3 regions of the Glutamicibacter halophytocola genome follow, and region 1 is predicted to be linked to each of the others. Evidence: predicted binding sites of a transcription regulator. Region 1 holds the regulator's gene; each other region holds the start of a gene.

Region 1 (3,278 bases):
GGGCGAGGCCAGCATGAAATCCCTGGTCGAACAGTTCGCAGACGAACGCGACACTTGCCTCTTTGGCACGATGACGCTGTGGCAGGGAGTTGACGTCCCGGGGGATTCCTGCCGTCTGGTCATCATCGACAAGATTCCATTCCCACGCCCCGACGACCCGATTTCGAAGGCCCGGACCGAAGACGTCGCCAAGCACGGTGGCAATGGCTTTATGCAGGTTTCGGCTACGCATGCCGCCATCCGCTTGGCGCAGGGCGCAGGACGCCTGATCCGATCGGTCAACGACCGGGGCGTTGTAGCCATATTGGACTCGCGCATGGCCACGGCGCGCTACGGAAGCTTCCTGAAGGCTACCCTGCCACCGATGTGGCCCACAGTAGACAAGAAGGTCATTTCTGGAGTTCTGGAACGCCTCAAGCCTGCTGAAAAGTAACTTCCAGTGCTTGAAAGCAATGACCCGGTGACTCGGGCTCGTTGAATGCACTAATGTCTGTGCCACAGGGAAGGAAAAATCCGGAAGGCAAGATGAAATCCATGAGGGGACTGGCGCGTGAAGCAGCCGAAGATACGCATGCGCGATTTGGCCATCGGCTCCTTTGCCTGCCAGGCACGTGGATTGGCCGGCCCTATAGCCTTCAGCACCGGATGCATGACGGAAGCATGCTCAGCGATATGAATGGATTTTCTCATCCGTTTGCTGAGTGGAACTACTGGTGGCAGGCCCACTACCTGGATGCGATCCTTGACGACGGGCTGGGCTATTGGGAAGCTGGCGATCGTGATGCAGCCCGGTGCGAACTTCACCGTGCCAAAGACCTGCTGGCAGGAATCCGCATTCGCAATTTCGGAGTCTTCCCGAACTACTTCTTTGACGATATGGCATGGCTGGCGCTGGCGAGCCAGAGGTTGCTGGCTTTTTCCCGGAAGCTGGAAGGGCACAGCCATCTCGGTGCAAAACGAGCAATAACGACTTTGCGCAAGCAATTGGAAAGCGGCATCGACGAAGTCTTCGATGGCGGCTTGTACTGGTCGAGGAAACGCGATTTCAAGAATGCCCCTGCCAACGCTCCTGCCGCACTCTTTTTCGCACGCATCGGTGATCGCGAACAAGCCAGGAAGCTGCTTGACTGGATGCATTCCAACATCTTCAGCGACCAGCACGGTTTATATCTTGATGGGCTCAGACTCACTTCAGCAGGCCAAAAACTGGAAGATCACCTCTATACCTATAACCAGGGACCGGTGCTCGGCGCGCTGCTGGAATTAGGTACCGCAGCTGATCTGGAGCATGCTGCTGCACTTGTTCATGCCACACGCCGGCATCTGGCCGACGAGGCCGGATCCCTGCTGCTTGATGGAGGAGGCGATGGCAACCTATTTGCCGGGATTCTCTGCCGATACCTGGCCCTCTGCGCAAACGATGAGCGCATGGATCTGGAGGTTCGGGGCATCGCACGCGATTTGGTGACGTCGACAGCTAGCCGATTGGTCAACGAAGAACCACGACGGCTCTCAGCGGCAGTTCAGCGTTGGATGATCTTCAGCGCAGCACAACGGTGAGAATCGAAACCGAAATCGCAGGGAGCAATCGACTGAGGGGTGTCGATGCTTGCGCACCAACACCCCTCATGCCAGATGCGATTAGAGCGAACGCATCACAGAAACAACACGGCCCATGATCTTGGCCGCGTCGCCCAAGATCGGTTCGTAGCGTGAGTTCTGGGGCAGCAGCCATGTATGCCCATCGCGCTGCCGGAAGGTTTTGACAGTGGCTTCTTCGTCCAGCAATGCAGCGACGATATCGCCGTTTTCAGCATTCTGCTGACGGCGGACGACTACCCAGTCACCATCACAGATAGCGGCATCAACCATGGAATCGCCAGAGACTTTGAGCATGAATAATTCGCCGTGTCCGACCAGCTGGCGAGGCAACGAGAAAACATCTTCGACAGACTGATCAGCAAGGATCGGCCCACCAGCAGCGATCCGGCCGACCAATGGAACCATGGTCGTATCGGCTGACGTGCTGAGCTCGATGACCATCGCGTCTTCGGCAGCCTTGCTCTCTGCAGCCTCCGACGCCGTTGAGTTCTCAGCATCGTCCGCCAACTGCAGTGGCAACAAAATCTCCATGGCGCGCGGACGGCGTGGATCTCGACGAATGTACCCGAGCTTTTCTAGCTGGCTCAATTGGTGGGTGACGCTCGAAAGGCTCTTGAGCCCTACCGAGTCGCCAATCTCACGCATGGATGGTGGATAGCCGTTCTTGCCGATGGCACGCTGGATCGTTTCCAGGATCTTCTTTTGGCGAATCGTCAACGAGCGTGCATTCGATCGGGGAGTGCGTTGTGAAGCTGACATGAGATTTTGCCTTCCCTAGCTATCTGTCGAAAGTTCGGCAGTCCAAACTGTCGGAGCCAGATGGTGTGATGTTTTCATTGCTCGTCTACTTCGAAATCTTAGTGGATAAGCGAGCTTCTTTCAAAGATTTGTTCGAAAACTTCTGGACAAGTCGGACGAAGCTCTGTTAGAACAGATGTACTAGTTTCGAACAAGTCTTCGAAATCTACATATCGAATATAACTTCGCATCGCTACACAATCTTGAGGAGATAAGGTCATGGCAACCCTCGCACTTGACTCAAATCAAACCCAGAGCCCATTGAAGATCCGGATCAACCGCCGCGGCTGGGCTGTTTTGGTGGGCATTCCAGTTTTTGCGCTAACCGTAGCTGCAGCGTTCTTCTTCTCGATGTTCGCTTCAGATGCAAGGGCATCATCTGAACTCCCAACGGGCGTCGAAACTGTGGACGTCACCGTTATCCCGGGCGACACCGTGTGGAGCTTGGCCAAGGAGTACGCCCAGGGCTACGACGTCACTTCTGCTGTCAGCCACATTTCGGAACTCAACTCCCTCCAGGGAAGCGAGATCCACGTTGGCGACTCGCTGTCGATCCCTGTGCTCGCTGGTTAGAGCATCGATCGAGGCAGGGGATTGTTACCTTGACTCGTAGCGGATTCACCCGCCAAGCCGGTACGCACGTAGACTTATTGCGTGAATGACCGCAGTGAACTTTTGAGTCAGCTGCCCTTGCGTGAGAATCTCCGCGGGCTATCCCCATATGGCGCACCACAAATCGACGTGCCCATTCAGCTGAATGTCAACGAGAACACTCATCCGCTTCCGCCAACTGTCGTGGATGCCATTGCGCAAGAGGTCGCAAAAGCAGCAACCAGCCTCAACAGATACCCGGATCGTGAATTCACCGAACTCCGTGA
Region 2 (3,278 bases), 1.8 Mb from region 1:
CTATTGCTACAAACCGTGTCTTGTTCCCTTGTGGGTAGTTCATCAGCGCCATCAGGCGGAAATATCCTCGATATCCGGTGGTTTTTCATCGCCGTTGCGCGGACCGCTCCCCGTGTCCGGTGGCCGGTTGAGCCATTCTTCGAAAGAGCGCACCCAGTCAGCTTCACTCATGCACTGCGGATAGGGTTTATGCGCAAACCCCGTCGCCGGCGGCGCCGTGGATCGATACACCGTTCCCATTCCGGTGTTGATCAACATGGAATGCGGCCCGTGCTTGATGACAATTTCCTGCCAGCCAGGGGTTTCTTTTGCCTGATTGCACAGCTTGCACCGGCCATCGGAATTAGTCACACACGTATGCCCACCTAAATAGGCCTGGGTGACATGATCAATCTCTTCAATTAATCCATCGCAGAATGGCGTGCGGCAATGCCGGTCGCGCATCTTGATGAACTTCTTCATTTTCTCAGGGAAGATCCGCGCTTTGGAGTCCATCGCGATCAAGTCTTTATCCCCTGGAGCCGTATATAACCTGATTAGTTCAATGGTGGCTTCCATGGTCTCGACAAAGGCGGGGGACCGGGTGGCGGCCATCTCGGCCAGGGTCATATTGTTCAGGATCTCCTGGCCCGCAACTAGTTCACGAGCGTACTGTGGCGCAATGGCGCCATAACCTTCAAGGTTGGCAGGATCCCGGTCGCCGAGGAACAGGGTTTTATCGGTCATGACCAATCCCAGAGTGAAAGTGACCGGTATTTTTGCTTCCGGGTGGGTGCAGAAACTTGCGAAGTAGTCCGCTTCGATCTGCGCCCTCGTGCGGGGATCGCCTTTTGCTTTGAGGCTGCGAGCTTTGGCCTTCATCTCGTTTTTCATCGCTAGTCCGGCGGTGATGGGGATGTTCCCGTTGACGCGCATCATCCCTGTCTCGGCATTCGGCGTGAACTTGATGAAGCGCTGTTCCTCTGCGCTCTTCTGTTCCTTGCACTGCTGATCCGAGGCATAGGCGAGGGTGAAGTCTTTGACCGTGTCACTGATTTTCTTGTTCCCGAGATTCTCAAGCATTTTCGGGTTCTTCGCGTACAGGTCATCAAATTCAGCGCGACGTTCCGCTTTGACGGAGCGCAACGGGGTGAGGATGGCTCGCATTTGATCTTCGGTGAATTCACCACGGCTGTAGGCTGCGGCCAGATGAGGAGTGCTTTCAAAGAGGATCCGGCAGCTCTCCAAGTATGTACCGTAGCCATGGGAGTCGGTACGCCGGGCAAGGGCAATAGCCGCGGCAGCCCCGCGGCTCAGCTGCTTGAGTGCCTTGCTGCGGGAGTTGCTCTCGGCGTTGGTGCGGACCAGATCAATTTCCAGTTGATGTGAGAGAGCTGCCTGATGGTAGCGCAGGGACGAGATCGTGGATTCGATGTCGGCGATGGCGGTGGCGCACTCGTTTTTGCTGCCGTGTTCTTCAAGTGATGCCAGATCAGTCTCCAACGCTGTGACCACGGCGGTGAATCTGCCGTGGTCCGGTGGGTTGGGCCGGTCCCAGGAAGGGACTATTGTTTCGGACATATTCTAATTTTACGCTGCTAAATCGAAGATGTCTTCGATAATTTGACTACAGGTGGATAACTTTTAGGGCACGGCAATATTGCAGGTCAGAAGTTGATTAGTCGTGTTTCGGGGCAGAGTGGCCGGGGGTGCGAGTCCGTGATTTGGTGCGGAGCTAGAGCACTGCGCGGACCGAAGATTCGAAACTTGCGATGTGGTCGCGAGCCAGGGTGCTGGCAGTTTCAGGGGAGTGATCGAGGACCGCTTTGAGCAGTGCCTGGTGCTCGGAGATATGCGCGTCGATGCTCGGCAGGCGATCGAGGGTGAGGCACCAGATGCGTGTGGCGAGGTTATCGAGACGGATGAGGGTCTCTTCCAGGTGGTGGTTGGCGGCTGCCTGGTAGATCAGGCGGTGCACGGCCAGGTCGTTTTCCATGAGGCTGCGCCGGGTCTCCTCGCCGGTGAGGTGGGAAATGGTGTGGAGGGTCTGCTCGATTTCACCGCGGACGTGACCGCCACCCAGGGCGGCGGCCCGATCGGCCGCAAGAGGCTCGAGGGCGAGGCGCACTTCGGTAATGGCAGCGAGCTCGGTGATATCCACGCGCGTGGCGAAGGTTCCCCGGCGCGGGTAGGAGTGGACCAGGTGGTCGACCTCGAGCCGCTTGAGCGCTTCGCGCAGCGGGGTGCGGCCGATGTTGAGCTCTTGGACCAGCTGGGCCTCGTTGATCGGCTCGCCCGGGGCGATATCCATCATGATCAGGCGATCGCGCAGTATCTGGTAGGCGCGATCTGAGAGGGATTCGCTCATGGGGGCTCCTCCTGCGGTGCGTAGCATCAAAGTAATTTTCGCGTACCCATTGACCGGGTTTCGCTTTCTATCATACAGTGAATCGCAGATTGATATATCAGTTGTCGGCAATTCATACATTGCACGCGGTACTGTCGAAGATTGGAGATTCACTGTGGCTGATCTGCTGCCTGAACACCCGGAGTTCCTGTGGGCGAATCCGGACCCCAAGAAGTCCTACGACGTTGTGATCGTCGGCGGTGGCGGCCACGGCCTGGCTACCGCGTACTTCCTCGCGAAAAACCATGGCATCACCAATGTCGCAGTCCTGGAAAAGGGGTGGCTGGCCGGCGGGAACATGGCCCGCAACACCACCATCATCCGCTCGAACTACCTGTGGGATGAATCGGCCGGCATCTACGAGAAGTCGCTGAAGCTCTGGGAGCAGCTGCCCGAGGACCTGGAATACGACTTCCTGTTCTCCCAGCGCGGCGTGATGAACCTGGCCCACACCCTGGGAGATGTGCGCGAATCGGTGCGCCGCGTGGAGGCGAACAAGCTCAACGGCGTGGACGCCGAATGGCTCGACCCCTCCCAGGTCAAGGAAGCCTGCCCGATCATCAACACCAGCGACAACATCCGCTACCCGGTCATGGGCGCCACCTGGCAGCCACGCGCCGGCATCGCCAAGCACGACCATGTGGCCTGGGCCTTCGCCCGCAAGGCCAACGAGATGGGCGTGGACATCATCCAGAACTGCGAAGTCACCGGCTTCATCAAGGACGGCGAGAAGGTCACCGGCGTGAAGACCACGCGCGGGACCATCAACGCCGGCAAGGTCGCATTGGCAGGTGCCGGGCACTCCTCGGTGCTGGCCGAAATGGCCGGATTCGAACTGCCGATCCAGTCCCACCCGCTCCAGGCCCTGGTCTCCGAGCTGTTCGAGCCGGTC
Region 3 (3,278 bases), 140 kb from region 1:
GGCGGCGCGGTGGAATGATACGTCGGCCCCATTCCGGTAGCGATCTTCATCCGGTGCGGCCCCCGGGAGATGACAATTTCCTGCCATCCGGGGGTTTCCTTGGCCTGGTTGCAGAACTTGCACCGTCCATCGGCGTTGACTACGCAGGTGTGCCCGCCCAGGCAGGCCTGGGTGACGTGGTCGATTTCCTCGATCATCCCGTCGCAGAAGGGGGTGCGGCAGCGCCGGTCGCGGGTTCTGATGAACTTCTTCATTTTCTCCGGGAAGATCCGTGCGGTGGAGTCCATCGCGATCAGCTCCCGGTCCCCGGGGGCGGTATAGAGGCGGATCAGCTCGATGGTCGCTTCCAGGGTGTCGATGAAGGCCGGGGGCCGGGTGGTGGCCATTTCCGCGAGGGTCATGTTGTTCAGGATTTCCTTGCCGGCGACCAGCTCGCGCGCGTATTGCGGGGCGATGACCCCGTAGCCGTCGAGGTAGGCTGGCTGCCGGTCGCCGAGGAAGAGGGTCTTGTCGGTCATGACCAGCGCGACGTTCATGTTCACGGGCACTGTTGCGTCCGGGCTGGTGCAGAAGCTGGCGAGGTAGTCGGCTTCGATTTGCGCGCGGGTGCGCGGGTCGCCGTGGGCTTTGAGGCTTGTGGATTTTGCCTTGATGTCGTTTTTCAGGGCCAGGCCGGCGATGATGGGCAGTTCGGCGTGGATGCTCATCATGCCGGTGTCCGGGTGCGCGGTGAATTTGATGCGGCGTTGCTCTTCGGCGCTTTTTTGTTCTTTGCACTGGTCGTCCGAGGCGTAGGCGTAGGTGAAGTCCTTGACGGTGTCGCTGATTTTCCTGGTGCCCTGGTTGGCGAACAGTCGGGGGTTCTTGGCGTACAGCTGATCGAATTCGGTGCGGCGTTCGGCTTTGAGGATGCGCAGCGGGGTGAGGATGGCGCGCATTTGGGCTTCGGTGAATTCGCCGCGGCTGTAGGCGGCGGCCAGGTGCGGGGTGTCGTTGAAGAGGATGCGGCAGTTTTCGAGGTATTCGCGGTAGCCGTGGGGGTCTGCTTTGCGGGCGAGGGCTATGGTGGCGGCGGTGCCGCGGTTCAGCTGCTTGAGGTTGCCGCGGGTGGCGTTCTGGTGGACGACGTTGATTTCTGTTTGGTGGGCGAGGGCTGCCTGGTGGTAGCGCAGGGAGGAGATGGCGCGTTCCAGGCGGGCGATGCTGGTGAGGCATTCCTCGGCGGTTCCGTGTTCCTCGATGTATGCCAGGCTCGTTTCCAGTCCTTTGACCACGGCGGTGAATCCGTCGTGGTTTTCGGGGTTGGGGGTTTGCGCTGGGGGGATCGTGGTTTCGGACATGTTCTTATTTTACGCCGGTTATTAGAACATGTCTTCGATGTTTTGGTTGCGGGTGGATAACTTTTAGAACACGGTAAAGTTACCAGTCAGCGATGGTATTGACTTGGAAGCTGAGGGGAATTCAAGCTTCAGGCGGGTGCCTTGGCGCGGCATTCAGCGCAGATGCCATAGATCTCGACGGTGTGTTCGGGATCGGAAAAATCGTGTTCAGCAGCAACCCTCGCGGCCCAGCGTTCCACCGAAGGGGCTTGAACCTCGACGGTCTTGGAGCATGACCGGCACACGAGATGGTGGTGGTGGGTTTCAGTGACGCACTGGCGGAAGCGGGCTTCGCCATCGCCGCTGCGAAGGACATCGAGCAGGCCGTCATCAGCCATGGACTGCAGCAAGCGGTAAACGGTGGCAAGGGAAACCTTCTTCTCGGAATCCTGCAACCAGCGGTGAAGCTGCTGGGCCGTAGCGAAATCGTCGATCTCGCTCAAGGCCTGCGTAACAGCCAATCGCTGCTTGGTGATCCGGGTTTCTGGCTGGGACATCTACGTGCACCATTCCTTGACTTCGTCGCGGGTCGGCAAAGGGCCTGTCTGCTCGGCCGATCACCTGTACTTCCTCTCAATTTTAGCCAACTTTCCCAGATGATGCGTGTCTGTGGCTGGCACGGGCGGGGCGCGAAGCCTACGCTATGGATATGCGTATCAAAACCAGAGGCCATTCTTGTATAGAACTGAGCACGATCGACGGTTCGCTGCTGCTGGATCCTGGCGTCTTTTCCGATCTGACTGGCGTATTCGACGGCAAGCACGCGGTGCTGGTGACTCATGAGCATGCGGATCATGCCGACCGGAATGCGATCGTCCAGGCGCTTGAAGCCAACTCTGTTTTAGAGCTCTACGCACCCGCGGCGCTGGCCCGGGAATTGCGCGAGCAGCTTCCTTCGGCCGCCGCGGCCCAGGTGCACACGGTGTGCGCCGGCGCGGACTTCATCGTCGGCGGGATCAAGGTGCGCGCCACCGGTGGTACGCATGCCACAATCCACCAGTCGATCGACCTTGTCGCCAACGTCGGCTACCTGCTCGGCGACCACGCGGTGGGCCAGCCGGTGGTCTACCACCCGGGTGACAGCTATCATGTCCCGGTCGGCGTGCCTGTGGACGTGCTGCTGCTTCCTGTCATGGCGCCCTGGGCGAAGATGTCGGAGGCCGCGGACTTCGCGACGGCGGTCAAGGCGGAGGCCTGGGTGCCCATCCACGATGGGCTGCTCAATGAACGCGGTGTCGCGCTGTTTGATCGCCAGCTGGGCGCGATCGCCGAACGCGATGGCAGCCAGTTTGCGCGCCTGGAGAATGGCGTCGAATACAAAGTCGAAGAACTCGTAGCAAGGTAGCGCAGATGAACCCGTTGATTTCCGCCCAAGAGCTGAAGGCCCTGCTTCCTGGCGAGTGCGTCCTGCTTGATGTCCGGTGGGTGCTCGGACGGGATGACGGCGCGCAAGAGTATGCGCTCGGGCATCTTCCCGGTGCGGTGTTTGTCGATATGGAGCGGGAGCTGTCGGGCGCGGTGGGCGAACATACCGGGCGGCACCCGCTGCCATTGCCTGCGGACTTCGAGGCGGCCGCCCGGCGCTGGGGGATCAACCCGCAGAGCCATGTGGTGGTGTACGACGATTCCGGCGCGCTGGCCGCGGCCCGGGCCTGGTGGCTGCTGCGCCATGCGGGGATCGAGCAGGTGCAGGTGCTCGACGGGGGACTGGAGGCTTGGAGGCAGGCTGCGGGGCCGATCTCCACGCAAGCCCCCGAGGTGAGCCCCGGTACGGTGTCGCTGTCCTGGGGGCGGATGCCGGTGGTGGACTTCGACGAGCTGGAATCCCTGGACGGGGTCTTGATCGATTCACGGGCCACCGTGCGGTATCTGGGGATCACCGAGCCGGTGGATCCGGTA

The links. Region 1 encodes LexA, which represses DNA repair genes until DNA is damaged. Its sites were predicted from a motif close to TCGAACANNTGTTCGA; they were not measured.
Region 2: a site for LexA is predicted at 1,583-1,598, ahead of AOZ07_RS14020 (DUF222 domain-containing protein). Genes of this name have one in related genera too.
Region 3: a site for LexA is predicted at 1,363-1,378, ahead of AOZ07_RS06495 (DUF222 domain-containing protein). Genes of this name have one in related genera too.

What each region holds. Positions count from the first base shown of each region.
Region 1 is NZ_CP012750.1:1,253,812-1,257,089, forward strand. It holds gene AOZ07_RS05875 (ATP-dependent DNA helicase) at 1-433, shown strand, start outside; gene AOZ07_RS05880 (glycoside hydrolase family 76 protein) at 673-1,560, shown strand; gene lexA (transcriptional repressor LexA) at 1,642-2,361, opposite strand; gene AOZ07_RS05890 (LysM peptidoglycan-binding domain-containing protein) at 2,620-2,973, shown strand; gene AOZ07_RS05895 (histidinol-phosphate transaminase) at 3,055-3,278, shown strand, end outside.
Region 2 is NZ_CP012750.1:3,032,896-3,036,173, reverse strand. It holds gene AOZ07_RS14020 (DUF222 domain-containing protein) at 52-1,482, opposite strand; gene AOZ07_RS14015 (GntR family transcriptional regulator) at 1,715-2,347, opposite strand; gene AOZ07_RS14010 (sarcosine oxidase subunit beta family protein) at 2,502-3,278, shown strand, end outside.
Region 3 is NZ_CP012750.1:1,391,199-1,394,476, forward strand. It holds gene AOZ07_RS06495 (DUF222 domain-containing protein) at 1-1,340, opposite strand, end outside; gene AOZ07_RS06500 (Fur family transcriptional regulator) at 1,469-1,876, opposite strand; gene AOZ07_RS06505 (MBL fold metallo-hydrolase) at 2,029-2,724, shown strand; gene AOZ07_RS06510 (sulfurtransferase) at 2,730-3,278, shown strand, end outside.